3 regions of the Limosilactobacillus albertensis genome follow, and region 2 is predicted to be linked to each of the others. Evidence: predicted binding sites of a transcription regulator. Region 2 holds the regulator's gene; each other region holds the start of a gene.
What was found. The regulator Rex, encoded in region 2, represses fermentation and respiration genes when NADH is low (regulators of the CRP and FNR family bind a similar motif). The targets are predictions, from matches to a motif close to TTGTGAANTANTTCACAA.

Region 1 (10,266 bases), on a different contig from region 2:
AATACCTGCTGCAAAAAGCAAGCGAGCAGTTGCAACACCCGAAGCACCGACCCCGTTAATCACTACTTTTAATTCTTTTAACTCTTTATTTACCACTTTAGCTGCATTAATCAGTGCTGCTAAAACAACAATTGCTGTTCCTTCTTGATCATCATGGTAAACAGGAATATTAACAGCTTTAGATAATTTCTCTTCAATTTCAAAACATCGAGGCGCCTTAATATCTTCTAAATGGAAACCGGCAAATGACTCTTGCATATTTTTTAATGTAGTAACAAACTCATCAACAGGAACTTGCTCAACAGTCAAAGGCAATGCATTAACGTTAGCTAAGTCTTTATATAGCAAAGCCTTACCTTCAACAACAGGAAGCCCACCTGCTGGACCAATATTTCCTAAGCCTAAAACAGCAGATCCGTCTGTTACTAAAGCGATGAGTTTGCCGCTAAGCGTATACTTATCTTTAAGTTCAGGATAGCGCTCAATAAGCTTAGAAATAATTGCAACACCAGGCGTATATGCTTCACCCAATTCTTTACGGTTTTTCACTTTAAATTGAGGTGCAATATTAAGTACTCCCTGGTTTTTAGCATGCATTGAGAGTATTTCTTCATCTTCCATCTACTAAATGCCTCCTCATCTCGTTATTAATATTCTACCATCTTTTTTAAAAAATTAAAATATTTGCTGTATTTTTAAAAATTTTAAAAAATAATGCTATACTTAGAACAGCATTGAACATGAAAGGCATGAAATACAATGGATTCACAACATCAACAATTGCTGGGAAATCTCGCACAGGATTATTACCTAAGTAAAATGGCAATCAGCGATATCTCAAAAAAATATAACCTCAGCCGCTATCTCATTATGAAATACCTCGATGAAGCATTTTCTAGTGGAATTGTTGACATTAATATTCATACTGAATATGATCGAAACGCTCACCTTGAGCATCAATTATCAAAGACCTTTAATATAAAAAACATATACGTTATCAAGGATCCCGATAATCCACTTGATCGTGATAAGATTATTGCCAATTTTGCAGCAACACAAATTCAATCGTTAATAAATGAACACATGGTAATCGGATTATCATGGGGAGAAACAATCTTTACCGTTCTTGATCACTTTAGCAGACAGCCTGCCCAAGATTTGGTATTTACTCAATTTATGGGCGAAAACATGAAATATAAATCTTCCGCCGCTTCAATGAGGATGGTACAAAAAGCGGCTGCTAAATATGATTCACCTTACTATACAATTCCCGGACCGTTATATATTCTTAATGATAATGCTCGAAATGCGCTTTACCAGGAACCAGCATTCACTGAGGCATTTAAGACCGCAAATAATATGGATATGGTTGTCTGTGGCTTAGGAACCCTTCAATCAATTGATAGTATCCCTGCTTGGCATGATAATAAAGCTAAACTCTTTGCTAATGTTAATTTAAATCAAGTCGCTGGAATGGCATTCGGTCGTCCATATGATATTAACGGAAATTTTTTAATCCATCCGACATACGATAAAACATTATCTATTTCCTTAAATAAAATTCTCAATGTTCCAAAGAGAATCGCGATCGTCCAGCGTAAATCAAAGTATCAAGCAGCTCTTGGCGCTCTTCGTGGTAATCTCTTTACTGATATAATCTTGACAGAATCAATTGCCCTTCGGATTGCTAAAGAGTTGTAATAAAAAAAGATCTGGTGCCATACCAGATCTTTTTTTATTACCATAAACCGATAACTTTCATCCAAACAGTTCCTACACCAATAAATACTACTAAGTATAGAAGACCAAGGATAAAGTTCATCCGCCACCAATCAGCCTGTTTTACATAGCCAGTACTAAACAATGCTGAGGCAGGACCATTTGCATAGTGCGTAGTTGAACTATATGCAGCAGCTGTTAATGAAAGAAGCATTGCAGCTAAGAATGGTGGTACTCCTGCTGAGATTGCAACACCAAGGAATCCGCTAAACATTGCAGTAACTTGGGCTGTACCAGAAGCAAAGAGGTAGTGGCTGTAGAAGTAAATTAATACAAGAGCAAGTAAAATTACAAACCAGCTCATTCCACTGAGTGAGTGACTAACTGTCTTTGAGAACCATGGAATAATTCCTAACTTATTTAACTCTCCAGCAAGGAAGATTAGAATTGAGAACCAAATAACAACATTCCATGCACCGGTTTCATTCAATACATCTTTAGTAGTAAGAATACCTGTTAAAAGCATTAATACAACCGCGATAAATGCAACCGTCATCGCATCCATGCCAACAAAGCTTGAAATCATCCAAAGAACAATCGCAATTACAAAGATAGCTAACATGATCTTTTCAGAAAGCTTCATTGGACCCATTTCTGCTAATTGAGTATCAGCTAATTCACGGGCATCAGGTGTTTCCTTGATTTCCGGTGGATACATCTTGTAGATAATCCATGGAACGATTGCTAAAAGAATAACACCTGGAAGTAATGCAGCTAAGAACCATGAAATCCAAGTAATATTAACGCCAAGTTCCTTTGCCAAACCAACAGCAACAATGTTTGGTGCCATCGCGGTCATGAACATAGCACTTGTAATAATGTTTACGTGGAATTCAGTGAATAATAGGTATGAACCCATCTTTCGTTCTGTACCATCTTTTGGTGAAGAATGGAATGTGCTTGATAAGGAATCAATAATTGGTAACACGATACCACTAGCACGGGCTGTGTTAGATGGAGTTGCCGGAGCAGTAACCAGGTCAATTCCCATCAATGCATATCCAAGTCCTAGTGATTTCTTACCGAAGTAGCGAACGAAAAGTAATGCAACACGGTGTCCTAATCCGGTTTTAATAAAACCACGAGCAATTAAGTAAGCCATTGCAATTGTCCATGGAGTACTGTTACCAAAAGCTACAACCGCTTCTTTCATCGGTGCAATTCCTAGTAAAACAGTCAATGTAAAACCAATTAATGCTACACCAGCAATTGGAAGTGGTTGTGTAATACATCCCACAATTGTTGCAATAAATAGTGCTAATAAGTGCCAAGCAACGACACTAATCCCTTCTGGCCGCATTGGAGTACATAGCCAAATAAGGATTCCCACAATTAACGGCCATATAAAGCCCTTATAATTTACCTTTGATAATCCCATTAGTTTCTTTTCTCCCTTAAATAATTAAAGTTCTACGTTATCCAAGACTTCCTTCATCTTAGTAGCAGATAAAGTCAGCTTTTTTAACTCAGCTTCAGAAAAATCGTAGTCAACTACGCGTTCAATACCAGTTCGGTTAATAATTGCCGGCAATCCAAGATAAAGATCCTTTATCCCATATTGACCTGTTAAAGGTACAGATACCGGTAGCATAACATTCCGGTTTTCAATGATTGCTCTTACAATATATGCTAGATATTTTGCAACACCGTAGAAAGTAGCGCCTTTCCCATTAATAATTTCACTGCCTCGAGCCTTTACAGCCTTTTCTAATGCAGCGTAATCTTGATCGGTCAGGTTGGCAACCTCTTTTAACGGCTTACCATTAACCGTTGCTTCATCAAAGGCACCAAATGACGTATCACCATGTTCGCCCAAGATAAAAGCGTCAATTTCATTAACGGGTAAATCCAGCTTTTCAGATAACAAAACATCTAAGCGAGCTGTATCTAAGGATGTCCCGGTACCGATAACACGATGCTTAGGAAATCCAGACAGTTTTTGAGTTAAAGTAGTTAAAATGTCTACTGGATTACTTGAAACAACAAAGATACCGCTAAAGCCGCTTTCAACAATAGGAGTTACAATCGTTGAAAGAATCTTTGCATTTTTGTTAACAAGATCTAGCCTTGTTTCACCTGGCTTACGGGGAACCCCTGCAGTAATCACTACTACGTCAGCATCTGTCGCATCAGAATAGTCCCCTGCATGGATATTTACCGGGCTAGTAAGCGGTGTAATATCTTGTAAATCTAGTGACTCACCAGTCGCCTTATCCTTTTTTAAATCAACAATGACTAGTTCATCGACTTCTTGTGTTGTTTGAAGCAATGAAAAGGCAAAGGATGATCCTACTGCCCCATCACCAACAAGCAAAACTTTATGATGATGCCTTAACATAAGTGTTTCCTCCAATAATAATTAAATAATTGCTCTAGGCGGAAAATTCCACCTATTTTATTCTTACTTCAAACTACGTGCGTATACAGTCACCTGTTGTCCGGCTTGGCGTCCAAAGACAATTGTTTCCGCAATCGAGTTTCCACCGACACGGTTATTGCCATGTAATCCACCAGCAACTTCACCTGCAGCATATAATCCCTTGATTACATCTCCATTACCATCTAACACTTGGGTCTTAGTATTAATATGGATACCACCCATTGTGTAGTGAATAGCAGGTGCAATATGAATTGCGAAGAATCCTGGTTTAGTAATTCCGCGATCCATTCCGGTTGTCCGGTGGAATTCCTTATCATCATGATTTTCAACAGCTTCATTCCAGGTTGCAACAGTCTTCTTTAAGTTTTCTGGGTCCATATTGAGGTTCTTAGCAAGGTCTTCAACTGTGTCACCATGTACTACAAGACCAACCTTGTCATAAAATTCAATTGCCTTAACATGATCACGAATACCCTGGTCAAAAACCAAGTAAGCACTGTGCTCAGGAAGTGAGGTAATTGCGTTAGCACAAATCTTACGAGTATTTAATTCGTTGATGAACCGCTTCCCCTGAGCATTTACCAAAATTGCACCTTCGCCACGAACTGCTTCCCCAATCAGGTAAACATGGGGATTGTCTTGTTGAACCGTTGGGTGAACTTGTACAAGGTCCATTTGCATTAATTCCCCGCCAACACCTTCAGCAAGTTTCAAACCATCACCTGTAGCTCCTGGCTGGTTTGTTGTCTTATAATCAGCGAGGTCTGGGCGGAATCGCTTCATGTATTCCTTAGACGCACCAAATCCACCAGTAGCTAGAATAACCGCTTTGGCATGAATAGTCTTAATAAGTCCATCAGCATTGGCTTCAACACCGATTACCGTACCTTCATCATCTTGCAATAGCTTATTAACTTTAACCTTGTTGAATACTGGAATATTTTCCTTTTGGACAACTTCTAATAAGCTCTTTACCAAGAAACCACCAATCGGCGCCATACTTGCTGGACGGTGAGTACGCTTCCGTGACATTCCACCGGTAATGGTAATATCATCAAGCTTAATACCATGGTCAGCTAACCAGTCGATTGCAGGCGCAGTGTGATATACAAAGTAACCAAGCATATCCTTATCGTTTAAGCGTCCACCATCTTTGTAGGTTTCATGGTAGAAATCAGCCACATTATCAATAACACCGTGTTGCAACTGAACATTGGTTTCAGCAGCGTTCATTCCAGAAGATGCCCGGTTAGTATTACCGCCTAGTTCTTCTTCCTTTTCTAGAACAACTGTCTTCATTCCTAATTCATTTGCTTGAATTGCTGCTGAAAGGCCTGTACCACCAGACCCAATTACAATAACATCATAATCATTATCTAATTTACTTACAGATAATGGTTGAAATTTTTCAGCCATGATATTGTTCTCCTTTATTTATCTTATACCTGTTAACAGTCAAAAAGAGTGGGATAGCGAGCTGCTTTTCGAACTGCTCATTTCCACTCTCGCCAGAAACTGGCATTGCTTTTAACTTAATTGTTACTTATCACGATCAACGTTGGTCATCTTAAGCATGTCCATCCATTCATCATACTGTTCTTCGGTAAGCTTACCAGACTTTAATGCAGCTTCTTTCAATGTGCTTCCTGCTTTATCCGCAGCTTGTGCGATTTTAGCACTGTCATGGTAACCGATGTGTGGTGATAATGCAGTAACGGTCATCAAGGAATTATCAACTAATTCTTCCATCCGTTCTTCATTAACGGTCATACCGTGGATCATCTTGTCGGCAAAGCCCATGATAGTACCAGTCATCAAGTCAGCTGATTCAAGGAAGGCATCGATCAATACCGGCTTGTAAACATTCATTTCAAAGTTACCTTGTGATGAAGCCATCGTTACAACTGTATCGTTACCAAATACCCGTAAAGCAGCCATTGTTACAGCTTCTGCTTGAGTTGGGTTAACCTTACCTGGCATAATTGATGAACCTGGTTCGTTAGCTGGAATATTTAATTCACCATAACCAGCACGAGGACCTGATGCTAAGAAACGGATGTCTTGGGCAAGTTTGAACATGTCAGCTGCCAAAGTCTTTAAAGCACCATGAACAACATCTAGACCAGAGTGGTTAGCTAAGCCATAGAATTTATTTGAGTCAGCAGTCAAGTTTAATCCATAAACTTCACTAAGCTTTTCAGCAATCTTTTCAGGCATTCCTTCAGCGGCATTCAAACCTGTACCAACAGCAGTACCACCAATTGCAAGTTCGTTTAGCGTTGGTTCTAAAGTTTTAATGTAGTCAAGATCATGTTCCAGAGAAGCAACATAACCAGAAAGTTCTTGGCCAAACGTCAATGGAACAGCATCTTGCAAGTGAGTACGTCCAACCTTAACAGTCTTCATGTACTTCTCTTCCTTAGCCTTTAATTCATCAATCAAGTGTTGAACAGCAGGCTTTAACTTATCAAGAGCTTCTAAGGCAACCACGTTCATTGCAGTTGGGAAAGTATCATTTGAACTTTGACCCTTGTTAACATCATCATTTGGTAAAATTTCGATGTCAGGGTTAATTTCATGAGCCTTGTGCGCAACAACTTCATTAGTGTTCATGTTGGTTTGTGTACCAGAACCAGTTTGGTAAACCTTTAATGGGAAGTCTTTCCGCAATTCTTCATCATTTAATGCGAGTAGTTCATCAATTGCCTTTACGATTAAATTACCCTTTTCTTCTGAGATCGCCTTGGTTTCCATGTTAGCTTGAGCCGCAGCTTTTTTAATGTTCAATAAAGCACGGATGATTGCTAATGGCATGTATTGACCAGTCGGGAAATTATTCCGGCTCCGTTCGGTTTGTGGTCCCCATAATGCGTCAGCAGGGATTTTAACAGGACCTAACGTATCTTCTTCAGTACGGTATTCTGACATCTCAAAAACCTCCAATGTATTAATTGAGCAATTATAACTTGTGAAATGTTACACATCATTTACACGTATATCCTACCGTGTAAGTAGAGCTATAGTCAAATCTTTAACATTCAATAATTTTCACTTATAGCTATAGCTTTATCTATTGTTATAATAGCGTTTTCAGATTGTATTTGCAAAAATTTCACAATGTTTTCTACCAAAAAATACCTAAGATTTTTTAGTTTCTTAGGCGCTTTTTATTAGATGCTCAATATCTAGGTTTTATTATTCACAAACAGTTTATCTGCCCAATTGTAAAACAAAAGCAAGAAACTGAGAAAATTAAAATTTTCTCGGTCTCTTGCCCTATTTTTCAATCGTAATGCTTTTAATGATAACGTCTTTTTTAGGCTTATCTATTGCGTTGCGTTTAACTTTACTAATTTTTTCAACAACCGCCATACCAGATAGGACTTGCCCAAATACTGTATGGTGGAAATCCAGCCACGGAGTCCCGCCATGCTTTTCGTAATAATCAATAATTTCTTGCGGATAACCAATAGCTTTCATTTGATCAATCAAATCTTCTGGGACATGCTTGTTCGTAACGATAAAGAACTGACTTCCATTAGTATTCGGACCAGCATTAGCCATTGAGAGCGCACCAGTAAAATTAAATAATTCTTCTGAAAATTCATCTTCAAAGGGGTGACCGTAAATACTCTCGCCACCACGACCAGTTCCCGTGGGATCACCGCCTTGAATCATAAAGTCAGGAATAACCCGATGGAAAATCACATCATCGTAATAGTGTTTTTCTGCTAATTTAACAAAGTTTTCCACTGCTTTGGGAGCATACTTTGGAAAAAGCTGAATCTTTATGTCACCCATTGTTGTTTTAATTGTTGCTTTGGGTCCCTTAGCTTCATCTAATGCTAATTGGGGATATTTCATTGAAAAGGCCTCCTCTTTCTCTCAAACCTCTTGCACTATCTTAGCAAGAAGCAGAAAGAAAAAGCAATTGTTTAATCTTCACTAACCCGCAAAACACAAGCACCTTTAATATCACCATTTTTAACGTAGCGAAGAGCTTCATCTGCTTTTGCTAACGGATATTCATGCACTTCTGGATGAATGTTAAGGCGATCGGCGAGGGTTAAAAATTCTTCTCCGTCACGCCGGGTATTACTTTCCACACTCGTTAACGTTTTCTCATGAAAAATCTCTTTTTGATAATTCATCGCTGGAATATCTGTCATATGAATTCCTGCCAAGGCTAAGGTTCCGCCTGGAACAAGACTTGCTAGTGCCGGCAATACCATATCGCCAACCGGTGCAAAAATGATTGACGAATCTAATGGCACAGGTGATGGATCATATGAGCCTTGGACTGAGGAACACCCTAACTCAAGGGCAAACTTTTTGGCATCTTCACCACGAGTAAAGACATGAACCTCAATCCCCTGTGCAAGAGCGATTTGGGCAGTAATGTGCGCTGAACCGCCAAATCCATACAGACCTAATCGACCTCCAGCAGGAATATTAGCCCGTTCAAATGCCCGATAACCGATAATACCTGCACATAGTAACGGAGCTGCCTCTAGTGAGTTAAACTTTTCAGGCAAACGATAGGCAAAACCTTCTGGAACCGTTACGTATTCTGCATAACCGCCATCGTGATCCCATCCTGTATAAACAGAGTGGGGACAAAGGTTTTCGTGGCCTGAACGGCAGAACTTACAAACTCCGCAAGCATGACGAAACCACGGAATACCAATCCGTTCCCCTAGCTTAAACCGTTGTGTTTCTGGACCAAATCCCACAACTTTTCCGACAATTTCATGCCCAGGGGTAACATTGGGTTGATGAACAGGTAAATCTCCTTCAGTAACATGCAAGTCCGTATGACAGACACCACAAGTTAGTACTTTTACCAGGACTTCACCACGGTTAGGAGTAGGAACTGGTTTTTCAATAAACTTAATTGGCGACTCTTTTCCATCAATCGGTCCCGGTTTAGTAACTGCCCATGCTTTCATCGTTTTTGGAATAGCATCTTCTCGTTTCTCCATCATTTAAAGACCTCGATTAAATAAAGTTTTCACTATTTATTGTAATGCTTTTTATTATTCATAACAGTTATGAATTTTCTCAATTTGTCGTGCCCATTTTTTCTTGAATTCAGTTATGTTTAATTGACTATTAATCGATCCATCATCTTTAGCCACTTGTGCAAGTCCGGTTACTCCGCCAATATCTTCCAAAATTCCATAACCAAAGCCGTCAATAATCTCTGGACCAGTATGGGCAGGAATCCGTTTAGGCTTAATTTCCTCAAATTTTATTTTGAAATCCCACATATCGCCAAAATCATATATTAGGTGAAAATCATGCGATACATCGCAATCGCCAACCCAACTTTGCGTAATATCCTTTGTCTGGCCGAAACCGCTATCAAAAATAGGCAGCTGATAACGCACTGACCCCTGTTGAAGCTCAAATAAGTGATTACCATCGGCATTAAAAGCAGCCAAGATTGTAAAACATAGCATATCCAACCGGGTATCACCGCTAACGGTAAACCGTCGCCACATTTTAGGATTATAGTTGCTTAGCTCAACATAAATAGTATATTGTTTATTAACATACTGAATTGCATGTTCTCGTTGATTTCGTACTTGCCGCTGCATATCACGAATGATTCGTTGGAGATGATACATTCGTTGTTTTGAATTCAGGTCCTTGATTCCTTGATTAACCGCTTGAACAAATTTGTCATAGTCTTCACTTGAAAAAAGATCCTCAGCACGTAAAAACTTACCAAATTCACGAAAGGCATCGCTCTTTGAACGAAAACCAGTATCAGTTGGCCGCTCATTATGCAGTTTTTCATAATTAATAAAATAGTGATAGATTAAAGTCAAATCATCAAGAACCGATTCACCTAGCGCTTCGCAATAGCCAATATAATCAGCTGCGCAGTCAAGGTCACGATCAATAATACTTTCACTCTTGTTTCGTTCTTCAAGATATTCTTCATAGTCATCCAGAATCTTTTCACCGACTGCTGTTGCATTCATAATATCGTTAATTGAGAGCGAACGATAAAGGTAACGACGATTATGCTCATTAAGTTCCGGATGGGATGGAACTTTAAAGTCAGTGATAGAATAATCCTCAAAGATATCCATTACTAC
Region 2 (10,266 bases):
AAATAATTGAAATAAAGACAAGGTAAGCAAGCATCCAGTAGCTATTGCGAAGATCACGTAGTCCAGATGCATGACGATATTTAATCTCATAATAGAGGTAAATCGGCAATCCCAGTAAAATTACGCCAATAACTTGAACAGTAGTTGGCCACATTGTCCAATAAATTGAAAGGCTCGTCAAGACAAACGCGAAGGGGGCCAGCCAAGTCATAAATTGGGGATGAAATGGGCGTTTTAAATTGGCATTCATTTTACGTAATGAAATAACGGTTACTGGGCCAGTAAGATAGGCAATTAATGTCGAACCAGTAATTACTGTTGCTAGCAGGCTCCAATTTCTAAACAAGCTCACCATAATAACCGCCAAAATTAAGTCAACAACCATTGCAAAGCGGGGAATCATATAGCGCCGTTCTAATCGCCCTAACCACTGTGGCAAGTGGCCGGTGTGGGTCATTGCTGCCAGTGCCCGTGATGCAGTAGCAACAAAAGCGACTCCGGTTCCAAATGGCGACACAAAAGCATCCATATATAGTAAAATAGCTAACCAGTTCATCCCAAGCAAAATGGCGATATCCGCAAACGGTGAAGTATAGTTAATCCCGTGCCATCCTTTTTGTGCCAGCAAATTAGGATCAATTGCACCAATAAAGGCAACCTGTAGCATAACGTAAATCACTGCTGTAATTATCATTGATATCAAAACACCGCGAACGATATTTTTATGAGGATGAATCATTTCTCCCCCCATATTAATTATCGTCTGAAACGCATCATATGACATGATAATCCCCGATACAGCAGCTGCCTCAAAGATTGAACGACTACCATAAGGCATAAATGTATTTACACTATGGCCAAAATTTCCTGGATGAAAGCCAGCAAAGATTAGCATGGCAACCGTTAATGTCGGCAACAGAACTTTAAAAATTGAAATTAAATTAGTAAAACGTGTCATTAACTTCACTGACCAAAAATTGATCAGTGTAAACACAAGCATAAAGATAAATACCACTAATAATCCTGGTGTCGTGATATTACCATTTTTCATAAAATGATGAGTCCAATTCGCCCATGTCCACGGCCAAGAACTCATATATTGGACTGACGCCACAGCTTCCATCGGGACTAAAGTTATTAATGAAATCCAATTCGCCCACGCAGCGATAAATCCTAATAGAGGACCATGACTGTACTGAGCGTAACGACTCATCCCCCCGCTTTCTGGAAACATCGCCCCTAGTTCAACATAAGTAAGAGCGATGCTAATAATAATTATTGCTCCTAAGATCCATGAAATAATTGCTGCCGGTCCCGCAACCTTTGCAGCGGTTCCTGCACCAAAAAGCCATCCTGAACCAATCAAGGAATTTAGGGCAAGCATTACTCCAGAAAATAGAGTTATCTTCTGGAACTTCATTTTCTCCATTTTTTAGTTCCTTTCAATTATAGTTTTATTAAAAATTAATACTCATTTACTTTACCACAATTTAAGATTTTTAGATTAGTTTTATAGTTCAATAACTTTCACTGGATTGCCATATTTCTTTACTATTTGAAGTAAATCCGTTACCGCAAGAACTATGGTAGCGGTATTATCATTTGGATGACAGCCAATTTTCTGCCCAGATCTAAGAATATCAGTGTCAACAATAAAAGTAACCTGGTGTTCTTCATCATTTATCAGATTAAATGGGGAAACCGCCCCGCTGGTAATTTGCAATTTAGCCTTTAATTCTTCTGGTCGGGCAAATGAAAAACGACTGGTTGCCAAACGCTGCTTCAGCTTTTTCATATCAAGACGCTTATTTTCTAGCAGCGCCACTAAATAGTACCCGGCTTTATTTTTTAAGAACAGGTTTTTTGTGCGAATAAAGTGGTAGTTTTGCACGTACTTATCAGCTGCTTCCGCTGTGTAAACCGGTGGATGGTTAATGGTTTGATAATCGATTCCTTCATTGTCTAAATAAGTATAAATAATTTTTGCCTGTGTTTTCATTTTTTCTCCTAAAATAAAAAAAGATTCTAACATCTGAATGAGTTCAAACGTTAGAACCTTTCCGCCCACAAAATTAAAATTTAACCAGGTGAGATGATATTACATCATACCGCCCATGCCGCCTTGTGGAGCTGCAGGAGCTTGGTTATTAGCATTTGGATCTGGCTTGTCAGCTACAACTGCTTCAGTAGTAAGAAGCAATGCTGATACAGAAGCAGCATTTTGAAGAGCGGAACGTGTAACCATTGTTGGGTCAACGATACCAGCCTTAATCATGTCTTCAAACTTACCGTCCGCTGCGTTGTATCCAATGCCTTCTTTTTCGTTCTTTAATTCATTAACAATAACTGAACCTTCAACACCGGCGTTTTCTGCGATTTGACGAACTGGAGCTTCAAGAGCAGCCTTAACGATATTAATACCAGTTAATTCGTCACCTTCAGCGTTAATCTTGTCAAGAGCAGGAATAACGTTGATTAAAGCAGTACCACCACCAGGAACAAATCCTTCTTGAACGGCAGCACGAGTAGCGTTCAAGGCATCTTCAATCCGGTACTTCTTTTCCTTTAATTCAGTTTCAGTTGCGGCACCAACCTTAACAACTGCAACACCACCAGAAAGCTTTGCAAGACGTTCTTGGAGCTTTTCCTTGTCAAAGTCAGAAGTAGACTTAGCGATTTCTTGCTTAATTTGGTCTACCCGTTCTTGGATAGCTTCCTTTGAACCGGCACCGTCAACAATTGTAGTAGCGTCCTTAGTAACTGTAACCTTGTTTGCTTGACCTAATTGATCAACAGTAGCGTCCTTAAGACTCATACCAAGATCGTCAGAAATAACAGTACCACCTGTTAATACGGCAATATCTTGAAGTTGGGCCTTACGACGGTCACCGAAGCCTGGAGCCTTAACAGAAACAACATTAAAGGTACCACGGATCTTGTTCAAAACAAGTGTTGGCAATGCTTCACCAGTAATGTCATCAGCAATAATCAAGAGAGCACGGCCTTCTTGAACAACTGATTGAAGCAATGGCAAAATATCTTGAATGTTACTAATCTTCTTGTCAGTGATCAAAATGTATGGGTTGTCAAGGTCTGCTTCCATCTTGTCGTTATCAGTTACCATGTATTGTGACATGTAACCACGATCAAAGCTCATTCCTTCAACAACGTCAACGCTGGTATCAACTCCACGAGAGTCTTCAATGGTAATAACACCATCATTACCAACCTTTTCCATCGCGTCAGCAATTAACTTACCAACTTCTGGATTAGCAGCTGAAATAGAAGCAATTTGTTCAATATCATCCTTGGTCTTTACATCATGAGACATCTTCTTTAATGCTTCAACAGCAGTCTCAGTAGCCTTGTCAATACCACGACGAATACCAACCGGGTTTGCACCTGATGTAACGTTCTTCATTCCGGCATTTACAATTGCTTGAGTTAAAACAGTAGCAGTAGTAGTACCGTCACCAGCGATATCGTTAGTCTTTGAAGCAACTTCGGAAACAAGCTTTGCACCCATATTTTCAAAGTGGTCTTCTAATTCAATGCTCTTAGCGATTGTAACACCATCATTAGTAATAGTAGGTGTACCATAGCTTTGTTCCAAAACAACATTCCGTCCCTTTGGACCCATTGTTGTCTTAACAGTATCTGCTAATTTGTCAACACCACTGAGCATTGCGCTCCGTGCGTCTTCAGAAAACTTAATTTCTTTTGCCATTTATGTCACCTCAAAATTAAATTCATTTTTAAAAGAGACGATGAAAGAATTATATCCTCTTGTCTCAAACTTTTAATTTGTATATTTAACTATTCAACGATTGCTACTAAGTCCTTAGCATGAACAACTAAGTACTTTTCACCATCATATTCGACTTCGTTACCTGCGTACTTGTCAAATAATACGCGGTCGCCTTCCTTAACAGCTGGAGCAAGCTTTTGTCCGTTTTCTAAAGTACGACCTTCTCCAACGGCAATAACCTTTCCAGTAGTTGGCTTCTCCTTTACATTGGAAGCAAGGACAATTCCACCAACTGTCTTTTCTTCTTCAGTTTCAGCTTTTAGAACAACGCGATCTCCTAATGGTTTTAACACGTTAATCCCTCCATCTTGTTAATAATTTTATTTTTAGCACTCAAAACCTCTAAGTGCTAACCACATGTTTAAATATAACATGTTCTCCCCAAAATGCAACAGAAACACTTTGACTTTTTTTGACCATCTATTAAAAAGAATAAGATAAAAGCTTTTTGGATGTATAACTATTAACAAAATAGTAGATAAAAAGCATTAGTTTACCGCTTTTAGTAAACCAATGCTTGATAATTTTATTCAACTGAGTCTTCAGTATAGTTTTTAATAAAGTAGATCAACGTTTGAAGTTCGTTTGTTAAATCAATATTTTGAACTTGAACATTCTTCGGAACAGATAAACGAACTGGCGTAAAGTTAAGGATACCTTTTACACCAGCCTCAACTAATTGGTCGGCAACATGCTGAGCCTTAATACCAGGAACCGTTAAAATAACAACATCAATTTGCTGTTCTTTTAATTGCTTTACCATATCCTCAGATGGGTAGATAGGAATACCGCTCTTAACAGTATTTGCATATTCCGGCTTAGTATCGAAAGCAGCACTAATCCGTAAATTAGTGTCTTGATGGAAGTTGAAGTTTAACAAAGCACTTCCTAAACTACCAACCCCTACTAAGGCAACACTAACTAATGAGTCTTGATGTAAAATCCCCTTGAAAAACTTTAATAAGCTCTCAACATCATAGCCGTATCCCCGCTTACCTAATTCACCAAAATATGAAAAATCACGACGAATAGTTGCAGAATCAACTTGAACAGCTTCTGAAAGTTCAGTTGATGATACCCGTTGCTTATTTGCATCCTTTAATACATTTAAATAACGGAAATATATCGGCAACCGTTTCGCAGTTGCGCGCGGAATTTTTTTATTTGCCATTCTACTTTTGTTCCTCCTAAAACAGTCCTCTTTAGCCTAAGTAGCCAACTAATTACTAGGCCTTAATAAGGACGACATTACCAATCTTTACTTTGTGAAATTTAAGTCTGAGTATATTCTAGCAATTAAACCTTTTTTTGTGAACTAAAATACAAAAATATTTTCAACTTTTTATTTAAAATTAAAATCTGCTAAAATAAAACTGTATCAAATTCAAGTAATTAAATGAGGTTTCAATATGTTACTTTTACAGACAAATGACGTTGTACGCCGATTCGGCGCGGACGTTTTATTTCACAATATGAACATGCAAATCCAGGAGCATGGCCGGACTGCCCTCGTTGGTCGTAATGGTGCCGGTAAAACAACCTTGTTAAAAATGATTGCCGGGATCACAGAACCGGATGAAGGAACTATTACTAAAGTTAAGGACCTGACAATTGGTTACCTTGCCCAGGATCAAGGGCTGGATAGTCAAAATAGTATTTGGACAGAGTTAGATACTGTTTTTGCTCCTTTACACAAGATGGAAAAACAGATTCATGACCTAGAACAACAACTCGCTGACCTTGATAGTTCCGATAGCAATTATCAACAAATTCTTTCTACGTATGATAATCTGCAAACGACCTTTAAAAAGCAAGGCGGTTTTGAATACGAATCTCGAATGCGCGGAATCCTACATGGTTTTGGCTTTGGTGAAGATAGCTATAACACTCCGATCAATTCCCTTTCAGGAGGGCAAAAAACTAAACTAGCCCTTGCTAAAATTCTCTTGCAGGCACCAGGGCTATTAATTTTGGACGAACCGACTAACCACCTTGATATGAATGTCCTCTCATGGCTAGAGGATTATCTCAAGAGTTACCAAGGAGCATTGCTAATTGTTTCTCACGACCGTTACTTCCTAGATCGGGTTGTTAGCGATGTCTATGATCTCGATAATAAAACTTTAACTCACTATACTGGTAACTACACGCAATTCGTTAAGCATAAACAAGAAAGACTGCAAGCTGAATGGAAACACTATGATCAGCAGCAAAAAAAGATTGCTAAGCTCGAAGACTTTGTCAATCGAAATATCGTCCGTGCTTCTACCACCAAGCGGGCACAGGCGCGGCGAAAGCAATTAGAAAAGATGGAACGACTTGACCGTCCTGAAACTGATGATAAGTCGATCCACTTTCAATTTCATTCTGAAAAGGATAGCGGAAATGAAGTTCTTGACGTAGAACAGGCAAAAGTGGGCTACAATGAACAGGTGCTTGCCGGCCCGCTGTCATTTAATGTCCGAAAGCCACAGCGAGTTGGTATCATTGGTCCAAATGGTATTGGTAAGTCAACCTTGCTTAAATCAATTCTCCATAAGATTCCCTTAATTAGCGGTAACATTAAACTTGGTGCTAATCTTGACATTGGCTACTACGATCAGGAGCAACAGCAATTACACCCTAATAAAACCGTTCTTGAGGAAGTGTGGGATGATCATCCAGAAGTACCAGAAAAGGATATCCGTTCACTATTAGGTAGTTTTCTCTTTGTTGGGGATGACGTTTACAAAGTCGTTCATGACCTATCGGGTGGTGAAAAGGCGCGCCTAGAGTTAACCAAGCTATCATTTAAAGCGATTAATTTTCTTATTCTTGACGAACCGACTAACCACCTTGATATCGACAGTCGGGAAGTCTTAGAAAATGCAATTAACGAATTTAGCGGCACTGTTCTATTTATTTCACATGACCGTTACTTTATTAACCAGGTTGCAACTGATATTTTGGCAATGGAGCATGATGGTATTAAACATTATGAGGGCAACTATGACGATTACTTAATTGCCAAAGAAAAAGAAGGTACAAATGATGCTGCTCCTGCTAGTGCTGCCAACACCGGCAAGACGCCAGCTGGCAAGCAATCTTACCAGCAAAGCAAAGAGCAGCAGCGTGCCCGGCGGAAGATCCAGCGCCAGGTTGATGATTTAGAACAGCAGATGGCAAAATTAGAAGAGGAACAAACCACTATTCAGGAACAAATGAGCCAGCCAGAAATTGCGACTGATATCGGAAAATTAACGGACTTACAAAAGCAGCTTGATGAATTATCAGCAAAATCAGAAGAAGTAGAATTGGCATGGACAGAAGCTGCAGAAAAGCTAGAGGAATTTGATAAAGAAAATTAAAATAAGGACTAAAAAATGACCAAAATTGGCTAAAAAGCTGATTTTGGTCATTTTTAAACTCCCGCAAGAATTGTATTGAGAGAAGCCGAATTAATTTCCAATCTCTATTCTATTTTTGTCTAAACTTGCGGGTATTTTCCGCCAAATGAACAAGGTTACGCAAGAAATCATGAGTTGAGGCCTCGTAGTTATACTTTTTACCTAATTCATAAATGTATCCATTAATATAGTCAACTTCCGTGGGGCGGTTTTTACTCATGTCTTGATACATTGATGGATAATGGAGCGGATTAGTAACTTCACTGACGTACTTAATTGTTTGCCATTCTTCTTCACGGGTACTTAACAGCTGGACACCTGCACGTTCTGCAACATCAAATGCTTCATTAATTAATTGCTTACCAAGTTTTTCTGCGCCGTCATAATCAATGAACTGCCTCATTTGAATTTCAAAAAGGGTACAAATAGTATTAATAACTGAATTAAAGACTACCTTTGTCAGCAAAGTGCCAGCAAAATTATCATTAAGATGCGGATTAATATTAGCCGTTGTAAAATCAGCGACAATATCCTTTACACGGGCATCAGGTTCGCCAACTTGGGGCGCTAAGTTAATTGAACCAGCACCTGGTTTCCCAATAAAATCAACGTCCCCTGCCTTATTGAGGACCGTTCCGATTAAACAAGTACCGGCAACGACGTGTTCTTTAGGAAAATATTGGTTAATCTTTTCAATATGCCCCATTCCATTCATTCCGGAAAAGACATATTGATGGTCAGGGTGAAAGAAATGTGCGCTGCGGTTCAGCAGGTCACTAAGCGTCATTTGTTTTGCAAAGACAATAAATACATCCGGGTCGCCATCGTACTCTTCAGGTGAATAAATACTAATCGGTACAAGGCGACGGTTTTCATGATCGCGAGAAACATACACGCCCCCTTGTTCCTTAATCGTTTCAACCTGTGGGGCCCAGTTATCAACAAAATCAACTTTCGCACCGGCAAGTTCTTGAAGGAGCACACCAAAGCGCAATCCCATTGCACCTGCACCTAAAACAGTATATTTTAACGCCATAATTTTTCCTCCTTTTAATTAAAAAGATTCAACTTAGCAATTCGCTCAACAGCTTCAACTAATCGCTCCGGTTCAATCAACAGTCCGATCCGTACGTAGCCTTCGCCGTGTGTTCCAAAGCCATTACCTGGCGCCACTGCAACACCGGCTTTATCTAATAACAGATCTGCAAAGCTTTCGCTGGTATAACCGGTTGGAACCGGCATCCAAGCATAGAATGTACCTTGGGGAACAAATGCATGCCAGCCAATTTTTTCTGCAGCATTAATGAACGCATTCCGCCTTTCTTCATAACGAGCAACAATTTTTGCAATCGCCGCATCTCGTGCCGGTAGCGTCAGGGCATCAATGGCCGCTTTTTGTAAGGCGGGAAAAAGACTAACAAATAAATGATCTTGGATAAGGTTTAATGCTTCAATAATATCCTCATTACCGACCGCAAAAGCAATCCGCCAGCCAGCCATGTTAAAAGTCTTAGAAAAGGTATAAAATTCGATTCCCACATCTTTAGCACCTGGTGTTTCCATAAAACTAACAGGAGCCTGACCGTCAAACCCGATGGCGCCGTATGCAAAATCACTAATGATTCCCACATGGTACTTTTTCGCCCAAGCCACTAACTTTTGATAAAACGCAGGCGTTGCAACTGCCCCTGTTGGATTATTAGGATAGTTAAGGTAAAAGAACTTAGCGCGTTGGGCAACTTCGTCTGGAATTGCATCCAAATCTGGCAAAAAATTATTTTCTGCTAGCAAGGGGACGGTCGCAAACTTAACTTTTCCTAAAGCCGCTCCTGATAAATAGTCTGGATAACCAGGATCCGGAAGAAGCAGGGTATAACCAGGATCCGGAAGAAGCAGGGTATCGCCAGGATTCATCAATGCCCATGGCAACTCCACTAAGCCGATCTTTGAACCGCCCAAGATTGCCACTTCTTTTTCCGGGTCAAAACTAGCCCCGTATTTTTCATGATAAAACTTTGCTGCTGCTTCCTTAAAAGCTGGCAGGCCACGAAAGAGCGAATATTTATGTGTTTGGGGATCGGCAACCCATTTTTGTGTACTCTTGACAATATAGTCTGGTGTCGGTTTATCGGGATTACCCTGACCAAGATTAATAACATCCACGCCTTCTGATACTTTTTTATTAACCTTCGCAACTAAATTTGCAAAAAATTGTTTAGGCAGCGTATCTAGTAATTTAGACTGTTCAAAATTCATTGTTCTCATTTCCTTCCTAATGATAAAGTTCTGGACGCCGATCCTTAAATACCGGGATTGGTCCGCGTACTTCTGCCAGCTTTTCTAAGTCAATTTCGGCATAACATACTTGCTCATCTTCTCCCCCATCACAGATAATATTTCCAAGAGGATCGACAACTAATGAGTGTCCATTAAAGTCATTATCTAAATCGGTGCCAACCCGGTTAACCGCAACAACAAAGGTCTGGTTCTCAATTGCACGGGATTGAAGCATTATCTTCCACTGCTTAATCCGACTGCTAGGCCATTCTGCTGGAAAATATAAAATATCAGCGCCGTAACGGGCAGTCGTGCGGACCCATTCCGGAAAGCGCAGATCATAGCAAATAAAACTCGCACTAGGAATTCCAGCTAACACAAAGTGACTTTCCTTTACCCCTGCCTTCAAATATTGATTTTCATCCATTAAGCCAAATAAATGAACCTTGTCATAGGTACCGATTAATTGTCCGTTTTTGTCATAAATATAACTCGTATTATAAAAAGAAGTTCCACGACTGATCGCGACTGAACCACCAACAATATTAATTTTATTCTCAAGCGCTAACTTGCTAAGAAACTGCTGCGTCTTTTGACCGTTATTATCGGCAATATCTTTTAAATCATTTAATGCGTAACCGGTGTTCCACATCTCCGGCAAGACAACAATATCTGCATGGTGATTAGCAGCTGCTTTAATCGCTTGCGCCGCTTTTTGATAGTTTGCTTCTGGTAATCCTAATTGAATATCCATCTGCGCCAACGCAACTTTTCGTTTCATCACTTTCACCTCCA
Region 3 (10,266 bases), on a different contig from region 2:
AGCCTTAATCGTATGCCTGCCGAGGAAGAAATGAAAGTTCCTTCTCTATGTCTGCGGTCATAGGGATTTTTTATTAAATCCGATCAAAAATACATTGCAGGAGGTGAAAATTCATGAGTGAAGCAGCTATTGCTAAAAAGGCTGAAATCGTTAAGCAAACTTCTGATATGCTTAACGCAGCCCAAAGTGCTATCGTTGTAGATTACCGTGGTTTAACTGTTGCTGAAGTTACTGACTTACGTAAGCAACTTCGTGACGCTGGTATCAAGATGTCAGTTATCAAGAACAAGATTCTTGATCGTGCTGTTGAAGGTACTGATTACGAAGAACTCCGTTCAACTTTTGTTGGTCCAACTGCTGTTGCCTTCTCTGACGAAGACCCAATTGCTCCAGCTAAGATCTTGAAGAAGTTCGCTGATGACCACGACGCTCTTGAAATCAAGGGTGGTTTCATCGAAAAGAGTGTTAAGACTCTTGACGAAATCAACGAATACGCAAATATGCCAGGACGCGAAGAACTGTTGTCAATGCTTGCATCTGCATTGCAAGATCCAATGCGGAAGATTGCCCGTGCAGTCAAGGCCGTTGCCGACAAGGAAGACGAAGCCGCATAATTGCCGTATATCAATACAATACAAAATTAAAATTAATTACCTAAATATTGGAGGAAATAAACATGGCTTTTGATAAGGATGCTATCATTGCTTCATTAAAAGAAGCATCAATCTCTGACCTTAACGACTTAGTTAAGGCTATCGAAGAAGAATTCGACGTTTCTGCTGCTGCTCCAGTTGCAGTTGCAGGTGCTGCTGGTGGCGACGGTGCTGCTAAGGACAGCTTCACTGTTGAATTAACTGAACCAGGTTCAGCTAAGGTTAAGGTTATTAAGGCTGTTAAGGACATTACTGGTCTTGGTCTTAAGGACGCTAAGGACCTTGTTGATGGTGCTCCATCAGCTATTAAGGAAGACGTTAAGGAAGACGAAGCTAACGACATCAAGGAAAAGCTTGAAGCCGCTGGTGCTACTGTTACCCTTAAGTAGTCAAATTTTATTAAAAATAAAAATTAGGTTGGGTTTAACGACTCAGCCTATTTTTGTTTTAAAATAACACTTTTGCCCAGTTTGATTATTTTCTTGCAACAATTAGTTGTTAATAAGCCTGTTATCTGTTAAAGCAACAAAAGACTAGAAAGCAGGTTGAGAAAAAAGATTTTCTCAGCCTGCTTTTTAGAGATAATTAAAAATATTACCTAATCATTTAGTTTGACGGTGTGGAATGATGCGTACTTTCGCTGTCAATTGTCCGATAACCAAAGTAGAATTGAATAGCGGCGATTGCAATATTGACCCAATTCATGGCAATAAACCAGCCATTGATTGCGCTTGCGTCATGTGAAACACCGTAGTAAACCCAAAAACCAATAACAATTGCACAAACATTGATCCAAGCGAAAGTCTTTTGCAGTATTTGATTGCTAAGTTGGAACCACATCCAGATAACGTTAATAACAAACCAAATGGCTAAGATCCAAAAAATAACATTAAATAACATAAGACATCTCTCCCTTAAGAGTAACGATAAATTGATGAAATTAACATCAATCTAGATTGACAAGAAATATTTGCTTATCATACCTAATCAATGTGGTTAGCAGCTGCGGTTAATCAGAGTGCTTTTGGATAAAAAGGAAGCTAATTCTTGGAAAGTTGTTGCTTAGCATCTTCATACCCATCAACATAGTCTTGAAGCGCATGCATTTTGCCCCTAACAAACTTATTGAATGAATTAATTACTTTTTGCGGATACTTACGAAATGGTTCTAATGCTTTATAATCTTTAACGGCACGATTGTATCCCTTTTGATAGGCATTAGTAGGGACACTATCTGTCGGACGTTCTCTCTTTTTCAACATTATTATCACCTCTTTTGTTGCCCTACCATGATAGTAACAAGGTTAAGAATCCGTTTCCAATAATATGGTATAAAAATATAAATATTAGACATTAAAAGAAAAGCTGGTTAAAAACTGTTGGTATAGTTTTTAACCAGCTTTTATCGATTACTTTTCTTTGTTTTTTAGCAGTTCAGCAATTTCTTTGAGGTATTTAACTTCTTCACTCGGTTCTTCAGCTTTTTTCTCTTCTTTTTTGCGGAAAGTGTTGATTGCTTTAACCATTAAAAAGACAACAAAGGAGATAATCAAGAAATTAATAACGGCATTTAGGAAACTTCCGTATTTAAATTGGGCATCTCCAACGGTCCAGACAAGGTTTGATAGGTCAATTTTTCCAACAAATAAACCAATAAGCGGATTGATCAGGTTGTTAACTAATGATTTTACAATAGAGGTAAAGGCAGCCCCCACAATAATACCAACTGCCATATCGATTACATTACCCCGCGCGATAAACGCTTTAAATTCTTTTAACATAAAATATCCTCCTTCTAGTAATGTGAGGGAGAGACAACTACAACTATATTTTAGCAAAACCAATTAATGAATTGGGAAGATACGGGCGGGTAAATATTACTTTTAAATTTTTTTAAGTAAAGTGTTGCATATTATATCATGTTTATATATTATATTACGTATAATATAGTGTAAGAAAAAGGAGGGGCGAGAATGAAGATTCAAATAACGGCAGATTTGCTTGACGGCATGGTTTTAGCAATTCTTGAACACCAAGACTATTATGGTTATGCATTAACCCAACGGATGCAGTCAGCCATTACTATTTCTGAGTCGACGATGTATCCGGTTTTGCGGCGATTAAAAAAAGATGGTTATCTAACAACCTATGATCAGCCTTATCAAGGACGCAACCGTCGCTATTATCAAATAACATCAGCTGGCAAGGAGCATTTACAACGGGTTCGCAAACTTTGGACCGATTATAAAAATAGCTTAGATAGAATCTTTTATGCAACAGGTGAGGGGGAAAATAAAGATGAATGAACGTCAGAAATATATTAATGATTTGGCCGTAAACCTAAGTCAGTTGACTGATGAAGAACGAAATGATGCTTTAGAATTTTATGATGAATATATTGCAGATGCTGGTCTTGACACACGAACAGCAATTGAAGAAAAATTAGGAACGCCGCGGCAGTTAAGTCATAAGATCTTAGCTGATTATTCGATCAAGGCTAATAATGAGGCGGTAAAGGATGGTCACCCTGCTTCACCCCATTCTAGCTGGCGCGTATTCTGGTGGGTATTGGTAGCAATCATTACTTCGCCAATAACTTTTGGCCTAGGGATAGCGTTGTTAGGGTTATTATTGGCAGTAGGCGGAGTTGCCATCGGTTTAATTGTTGGGGTTGCTGGGGTTGCTTTAGGAATTGCTGCCGCAGCTGTTGCTTCTCTCTATATTGGGATTGGCTTAATTACTACTGTTCCGTTTAGCGGGCTGTTCTATATTGGGGTAGGATTGACACTTGTCGGTTTATTCCTAGTTTGTTTGCCACTGTGTTACTGGTTTATCCGGATCGTTATTCAAGGTATTGCAAACTTTGCTAAGTTTATTTATGCAAAGGTTCAGGCAAGGAGGGAGAAGTAAATGAAAAAAGTATTTAAAATTGGCTGGATTGTATTAATTTTAGGGGTAATTATGCTTGGTATTGGCTATTTTAATAATGGTGATAAGGCGGTTTATTTTGAGAATAATCGACCAGCAATCCTTCATTCATCCACCAAAAAAATAAGTACTAATAAGCATTTTGAACGAATTGATATTACAGCTTCAACAGCCAATGTGGTAATTCGTGAAGGGAAAAAATATCAAATTACTTATTCTGGGATAAGCAATCATGCGCCTGCAGTCTCTGTTCATAATAATGTCGCGTCAATCCGACAAACCGGTGAGTTCCCATTTATGGTTAATATTAACCACTATGGTCTTCATCAAGATTTAATTACTGTGACGGTTCCGCATGATCAAGCATTAGCCGGTCGCATTCACTTAGAAAGCGGCGACTTGTCAGTGTCCAATGCTAAGTTAGATAATGTTGACGTTGATGTTGATTCAGGAAATGTTGAGTACCATCAAGTTACATTACGAGGTGGCAATACTAAGATCGAATCCGGTAACTTTACCGGGCGTAATCTAACGGTTCAAGGACAATATACCGTTAATAATCAGTCTGGTGATAATACAGTTACGAATACAACTGTTGATGGCTACTTCCTCAAGACTGATGCTGGTGATAATGAGCTTAATGGTGAAGACAAAGGTGAAGAGACATTACATCAAAATGATAATGCAGAAAATGTCCTTCGATTATTAACTCAATCTGGTGACAATGAAGTGAATTAGTAAAAACGTCATTTTTAATAGAAAATAATAAATCCCCCGACATCTGGAAAATTAGATGTCGGGGGATTTTAGTAGGAGAAAAGTCTTATTTTAATTATGCTCTATGCTTTATATTAGTTTTCTTCAACGCCAGTACCATCGTAGCAACGTTCAAGTAATTCCTTAAGTTGACTAACAAGTGGTTCAACTGGGTTAGTAGTAGTACATTGATCTTCGTAGGCTAAGCGAGCAAGATCGTCAACAGCCTTATCGAAGTCTTCACGTTTAACACCATTGTCCTTAAGGCTTAACTTAACACCACATTGGTGAGCAAGTTCGATAACTTTCTTAGCATATGCTTCAGCTAATTCTTCATCAGTGTTACCTTTTAGACCAATGAAACGTGCGATGTCAGCGTAATCCTTAGTTGCGTGGTAAGTCTCGTAGTGAGGCCAGAGAGCAAGCTTTTGTGGACGCTTGGCATTAAAGCGGATAACTTGTGGCATTGCAATAGCGATAAGCAAACCGTGAGGAAGACCGAATGCTCCACCCATCTTGTGGGCAAGGGAGTGGTTAATACCTAAGAATGCTTGGCCAAATGCCATTCCGGCCATTGTTGAGAAGTCGTGCATCTTACGACGAGCTAACTTATCACCTTGAACTGACTTAGGAAGGTTTTCCATAACACCCTTGATTGTTTGGAGAGACCAACCACGAGTGTAATCAGTTGCCATTACTGATACATATGATTCAGTTGCGTGACATAAAACGTCAAGTCCAGTCCAAGCAGTAGTAGTTGCAGGAACAGTTTCAACGAATTGAGAGTCAACGATCGCAATGTTTGGTGTTAATGCGTAGTCAGCAAGTGGGTACTTAACATGAGTTTCTGAGTCAGTGATAACCGCAAATGGAGTAACTTCTGAACCAGTACCTGAAGTAGTAGGAATACCGATAAGTTGTGACTTAGTAGGCTTCTTGATTTGGTAAGCACGCTTACGAATATCAAGATACTTTTGCATAACGCCGTACCATGAAGTTTCTGGGTGCTCGTAGAACATCCACATAGCCTTTGCAGCATCCATTGGTGAACCACCACCAAGGGCAATAATTGTGTCAGGCTTGAAGTCATTCATCATGGCAACACCTTTTTCAACAGTGTGAGTTGATGGATCTTCTTCAACATCATCAAATACTAAGAAGGCAGTGTTGTTTTGACGTTGACGTAATTGGTCGATAACCCGTTGAACGTAACCACGCTTGCTCATTCCAGGACCGGTAACGATGAATGCCCGATCAATGTTTGGAATATCTTGCAATTCTTTTAGTGAGTTGCGTTGAAAGTATACTTTTGGGGGGATCTTAACCCATTGACGATTTTCACGCCGCTTTGCAATTGTTTTGATGTTTAAGAGGTCCCAATCAGTAACGTTGTGAGAAATTGAGTTGCTTCCGTATGAACCAGTACCTAAAGTAAGGGATGGAGTCATGTTGTTGTAAATGTTACCGATACCACCAATACCAGATGGTGAGTTAACAATAATCCGTGAAGCACGCATTTCAAGACCGTACTTAGTAGCTAAGTCATCATCAAGGGTGTGGATAGCAGCAGTGTGTCCTTCACCACCGTAGTGTAATAATTGAGCACAGATGTCAAAGGCATTTTCGTGGGAAGTAGCCTTGTACATTGTCAATACTGGTGAAAGCTTTTCAGCTGAAAGTGGGTACTTGTCACCAACACCTTCATATTCAGCAATAATAACCTTAGTGTTGTCAGGAACCTTGATTCCACACATGTCGGCAATAGCGTTTGCTGAACGACCAGCGATTGGACCACGAACTTGATGACGATCTGGGTCAATGAAGCCATCAGTAAACTTGTCAATTTCATTTGGCTTCAAGAAGTAACAGTTCCACTTTTGGAATTCTTCCTTAACCTTGTCGTAAATTTCTTCATCAACAACTACAGAGTTTTCAGTAGCACAAATCATACCATTATCGAATGTCTTGGAAAGAACAATATCGTAAACAGAACGTTCGATGTTAGCAGTCTTTTCGATGTAAGCTGGACCATTACCAGGACCAACACCAAGGGCAGGGTTACCAGAACTGTAAGCTGCCTTAACAAGAGAAGGACCACCAGTTGCTAAAATAGTAGCAGTATTAGGGTGTTGAAGTAATGCAGTAGTGTTTTCACGACTACTTTCAGGAAGCCATTGAATCATGTTCTTTGGGGCACCAGCCTTTTCAGCGGCTTCTTGAAGAATCTTAGCAGTCTTGATAGATGACTTCATTGCTTGACGGTGGAATGAGAAGATGATGGTATTCCGCGTCTTAGCACTGATGATTGACTTAAAGATAGTAGTAGAAGTTGGGTTAGTAACAGGAACGATTCCGGCAATGATACCAAGAGGATCGGCAATCGTGATAGTTTGATCTTCATCGTTGTCTTCGATAATACCAACAGTCTTATCGTGACGGATGTTGTTCCAAATATATTCACTTGCGTAGATGTTCTTGATAGCTTTATCTTCGGCAATACCACGACCAGTTTCATTAGCAGCGTCAACAGCTAAATCCATGTGGTGTTCTTCAGCAGCGAGGGCCATTGCTTGACAAATTTTGTCAACTTGCTCTTGTGAGTAGTAACGTAATTGTTCGAAAGCAGCTTGGCTCTTAGCCATTAAATCATCAACTAGCTTTTGAGCATTTTGCTTTTTCTCTTCAGCAGTTAATTCTTTCTTTTCAACTTGTTTCTTGTTGTTAGCAGGCATAATTGAAATCTCCTTTTTCAATTCTTTTTCTTTGTTAACTTTTGAACATGTATAATATTACTACATTTTTTTGGTTTGTAAATACCTTTGTGAACATTTAAACAATGGTTATTTTTGTTGAATTCGCTTACATTGTTGTAGGAATAAAGCTGATATGACAGTAAAAAATATTGGTATTATTTTTAAATGACCTGATAAGTAAATTATCCAAAATCAGATTAATTGATTTAGATTTCACAATAGCGAATTAATAATAATATTTTAGGAAAAAGGATTCCTTGTTTGAATAATCTTTAATTAAAAAAGTTGAAAATGGGATCTAAATGAAATTATGTAGTTGGTGGGCATGAAATTTTATGTCATATATAGTTGACACAAATTATAACTCTGTTAAAATATAATCATTAAATGTCATTTATATATGACAAAAGGTAAGGAGGAGAAGTGATTATTGAACCGAGTTCGTCGATTTAGGAAACAGCAACAATTATCACAATTTGAGTTGGCAAAAGAAATCGGAGTTGCACGGCAAACGATTAGCTTAATTGAAAGTGATAAGTATAACCCATCACTAGAACTATGCCGACGATTAGCGGTCGCGTTAAAGACAGATTTAAATTCACTTTTTTGGGAGGATTCAAATGATAAAAGAAAAACTGCGGACTAAACTTCTTAAACTATCATATGGAATTAGTGGCTCGATTGATGAGTATCAAGAACGAGAACTTGATCGCCTTGGTAATTCTGGCTATTTATTACTTACATTACTAGCACCCTTTATCCTATTTGTCTCGGTTATAGTGGTGTTTATTGCTGGGTACAAGGCTGCTTTTTGGTTTGCTGTTTGTAGTCTATTTACCTTATTTATTGTCGTCACTTGGTATTTTTATATTGTAGCTATTCGCCAAAAAGTATTAATGAATGAAGTTGGTTCGGGTGAAGTTAATCAAAAACGGAAAATTGCTATTAAACGTGGAATAATTACTGGAATATTTTTTACATTAATTGAGTTTATTGCTCAAGTAATTATTTATCAAAGCTATGCTATCAAATGGAATTTTACAGCAGGGCTCATTGTAATTTTTGGCTCTGTACTTTTGGGAATATTTGCTGGGTTGCTATCTGCCGGAATAACGTGGAAGAATATTAAAAAAATTAACTGATACTTAAGAAAAAGCGTGATCAAAATATTCGTAATTACATCTTAGTATATAAAAATGGGGACTCCAGAGTTCAACATAGTCGAACTCTGGAGTCCCCATTTAGTATTTAAGCAATTAAAGCTTATATTTTAATTTAATCGCGAGCATTAATATCTTTCCCTGCATTTGGATCTTTAACGTCATAATCGCTATCATTCATTGCTTCAACGGCTCCCATGCGATATCCATTACCGACTTGGCTAAAAAAATCATGGTTAGAAGTTGAAGTTGAAATACCGTTCATAACAACTGGGTTAACGTCAGAAGCAGTATCAGGGAAGAGCGGATCTTGACCAAGATTCATTAAGGCCTTATTAGCGTTATAACGAATAAAGGTTAATACATCGTCTGTCCAGCCAACTTGATCATAAAGAAGGTGGGTATACTTTTCTTCATTATCATAAAGTTCATAAAGGAAGTTATACATCCAGTCTTTCATATCTTGTTGTTGCTTTTCAGTCCGATCCCGCATTCCTACTTGGAACTTGTATCCAATGTAAGTTCCGTGAACAGATTCATCACGAAGGATTAATTTGATGATTTCAGCAACGTTGTTTAACTTGTTGTGTCCAAGATAATATAGAGGAGTATAGAAACCAGAATAGAATAAGAACGTTTCAAGGAAAACATTAGCTACTTTTTTCTTGAGTGGATCTTGGCTTGGATCAAGATACATATTAGCAATCTTCACAGCCTTGTTTTGCAAATATTCTTCCGTATCAGACCATTCAAAGATTTCTTTGATCTGTTCAGGGGTATTAAGAGTAGAGAAGATTGTGGAATAACTCTTAGCATGAACTGATTCCATGAATTGAATGTTATTAAGAACGGCTGTTTCATGAGGAGTCTTAACATCCTCTTTAAGGGCAGTTAAACCAGCTTCTGACTGAACAGTGTCAAGAAGAGTTAATCCACCGAAAACGTGGCCAACAGTCCATTGATGATCATCATCTAATTCACGCCAGTCATCCATATCATTAGCAACAGGAATCCGGGTATCAAGCCAGAATTGTTCTGTTAACTTTTCCCATGTGGCTTTATCGATCATGTCCGAAACTTCATTCCAGTTGATCGCATTATATTGAGTTACAGGTTTAAATTCTTCCAGTTTCATTGATTGAGCTCCTCCAAATACATTGCTCTTGGTAAGTGGTATTTTTTACCAAAAAGCCATTTGTATACATAATATCAAGTTTACCAGTGCCCAACATTTAAATCAAATTTCAATTGGGCTTAGATTACACAGCTTTCACATTGGTTAGCACCAATCTCATCGCTATCATCAGTAAACGTCCGAATATAATAAATTGATTTAATACCACGCTTATAAGCATAGTGTCGTAAGATGTTTAGGTCACGGGTAGTCATTTTATCTGTACGACCATCTTTCCATTCATAAAGCCCAGCAGGAATCGTTGAACGCATAAAGAGCGTCATTGAAAGTGATTGGTCAACGTGTTGCTGAGCAGCGGCATATGTATCGATTACTTTCCGCATATCCATATCGTAAGCTGACCGGTAATAAGGCATAGTGTCATTAGAAAGGTATGGGGCTGGATAATAGATTTTACCAATCATTTTTTCTTGCCGTTCTTCAACACGGTTAATGATCGGGTGCAAGCTGGCAGTGGAATCATTAATGTAAGAAGTTGAACCATTTGGCGCAACAGCAAGACGATATTGATTATAGAGACCATCTCGCATAACATTTTCCTTTAGCTTTTGCCAATCTTCAGTGCTTGGAATAAAAATCCCGTCAAAAAGATCCTTAACTACATCAGATTGCGGTCCCCAATCCTTAGTGACGTACTTATCAAAGTATGTTCCATTCGCATACTTGCTGTTTTCAAAATCATGGAAAGTTTCATGTCGTTCTTTAGCAATCTCATTTGAAGCGACAAGTGACCAGTAGTTTAAAAGCATGAAGTAAACACCGGTAAATTCAATAGCAACCGGACTGCCGTATTGAATATGGTGCTTAGCAAGGTAGCTGTG

Region 1: the regulator Rex is predicted to act here: its motif matches at 7,126-7,143, upstream of H5S41_RS06820 (class II fumarate hydratase).
Region 3: the regulator Rex is predicted to act here: its motif matches at 7,157-7,174, upstream of adhE (bifunctional acetaldehyde-CoA/alcohol dehydrogenase).

Annotation. Positions count from the first base shown of each region.
Region 1 is NZ_JACIVD010000065.1:40,891-51,156, reverse strand. It holds gene H5S41_RS06845 (NAD(P)-dependent malic enzyme) at 1-621, opposite strand, end outside; gene H5S41_RS06840 (sugar-binding transcriptional regulator) at 760-1,701, shown strand; gene H5S41_RS06835 (anion permease) at 1,739-3,157, opposite strand; gene H5S41_RS06830 (L-lactate dehydrogenase) at 3,182-4,117, opposite strand; gene H5S41_RS06825 (flavocytochrome c) at 4,181-5,575, opposite strand; gene H5S41_RS06820 (class II fumarate hydratase) at 5,699-7,087, opposite strand; gene H5S41_RS06815 (peptidylprolyl isomerase) at 7,436-8,023, opposite strand; gene H5S41_RS06810 (zinc-dependent alcohol dehydrogenase family protein) at 8,095-9,141, opposite strand; gene H5S41_RS06805 (plasmid pRiA4b ORF-3 family protein) at 9,196-10,266, opposite strand, start outside.
Region 2 is NZ_JACIVD010000044.1:23,827-34,092, reverse strand. It holds gene H5S41_RS00915 (APC family permease) at 1-1,429, opposite strand, end outside; gene H5S41_RS00910 (prolyl-tRNA synthetase associated domain-containing protein) at 1,511-1,999, opposite strand; gene groL (chaperonin GroEL) at 2,099-3,727, opposite strand; gene groES (co-chaperone GroES) at 3,817-4,101, opposite strand; gene H5S41_RS00895 (redox-sensing transcriptional repressor Rex) at 4,335-4,979, opposite strand; gene H5S41_RS00890 (ABC-F family ATP-binding cassette domain-containing protein) at 5,218-7,155, shown strand; gene H5S41_RS00885 (ketopantoate reductase family protein) at 7,265-8,230, opposite strand; gene H5S41_RS00880 (pyridoxal phosphate-dependent aminotransferase) at 8,245-9,450, opposite strand; gene H5S41_RS00875 (carbon-nitrogen family hydrolase) at 9,467-10,252, opposite strand.
Region 3 is NZ_JACIVD010000053.1:2,969-13,234, reverse strand. It holds ribosomal protein L10 leader region at 1-81, shown strand, start outside; gene rplJ (50S ribosomal protein L10) at 114-614, shown strand; gene rplL (50S ribosomal protein L7/L12) at 677-1,042, shown strand; gene H5S41_RS02790 (hypothetical protein) at 1,260-1,553, opposite strand; gene H5S41_RS02785 (hypothetical protein) at 1,694-1,915, opposite strand; gene mscL (large-conductance mechanosensitive channel protein MscL) at 2,063-2,434, opposite strand; gene H5S41_RS02775 (PadR family transcriptional regulator) at 2,627-2,959, shown strand; gene H5S41_RS02770 (DUF1700 domain-containing protein) at 2,952-3,563, shown strand; gene H5S41_RS02765 (DUF4097 family beta strand repeat-containing protein) at 3,564-4,319, shown strand; gene adhE (bifunctional acetaldehyde-CoA/alcohol dehydrogenase) at 4,433-7,069, opposite strand; gene H5S41_RS02755 (helix-turn-helix transcriptional regulator) at 7,521-7,736, shown strand; gene H5S41_RS02750 (DUF3278 domain-containing protein) at 7,711-8,232, shown strand; gene nrdF (class 1b ribonucleoside-diphosphate reductase subunit beta) at 8,366-9,385, opposite strand; gene nrdE (class 1b ribonucleoside-diphosphate reductase subunit alpha) at 9,505-10,266, opposite strand, start outside.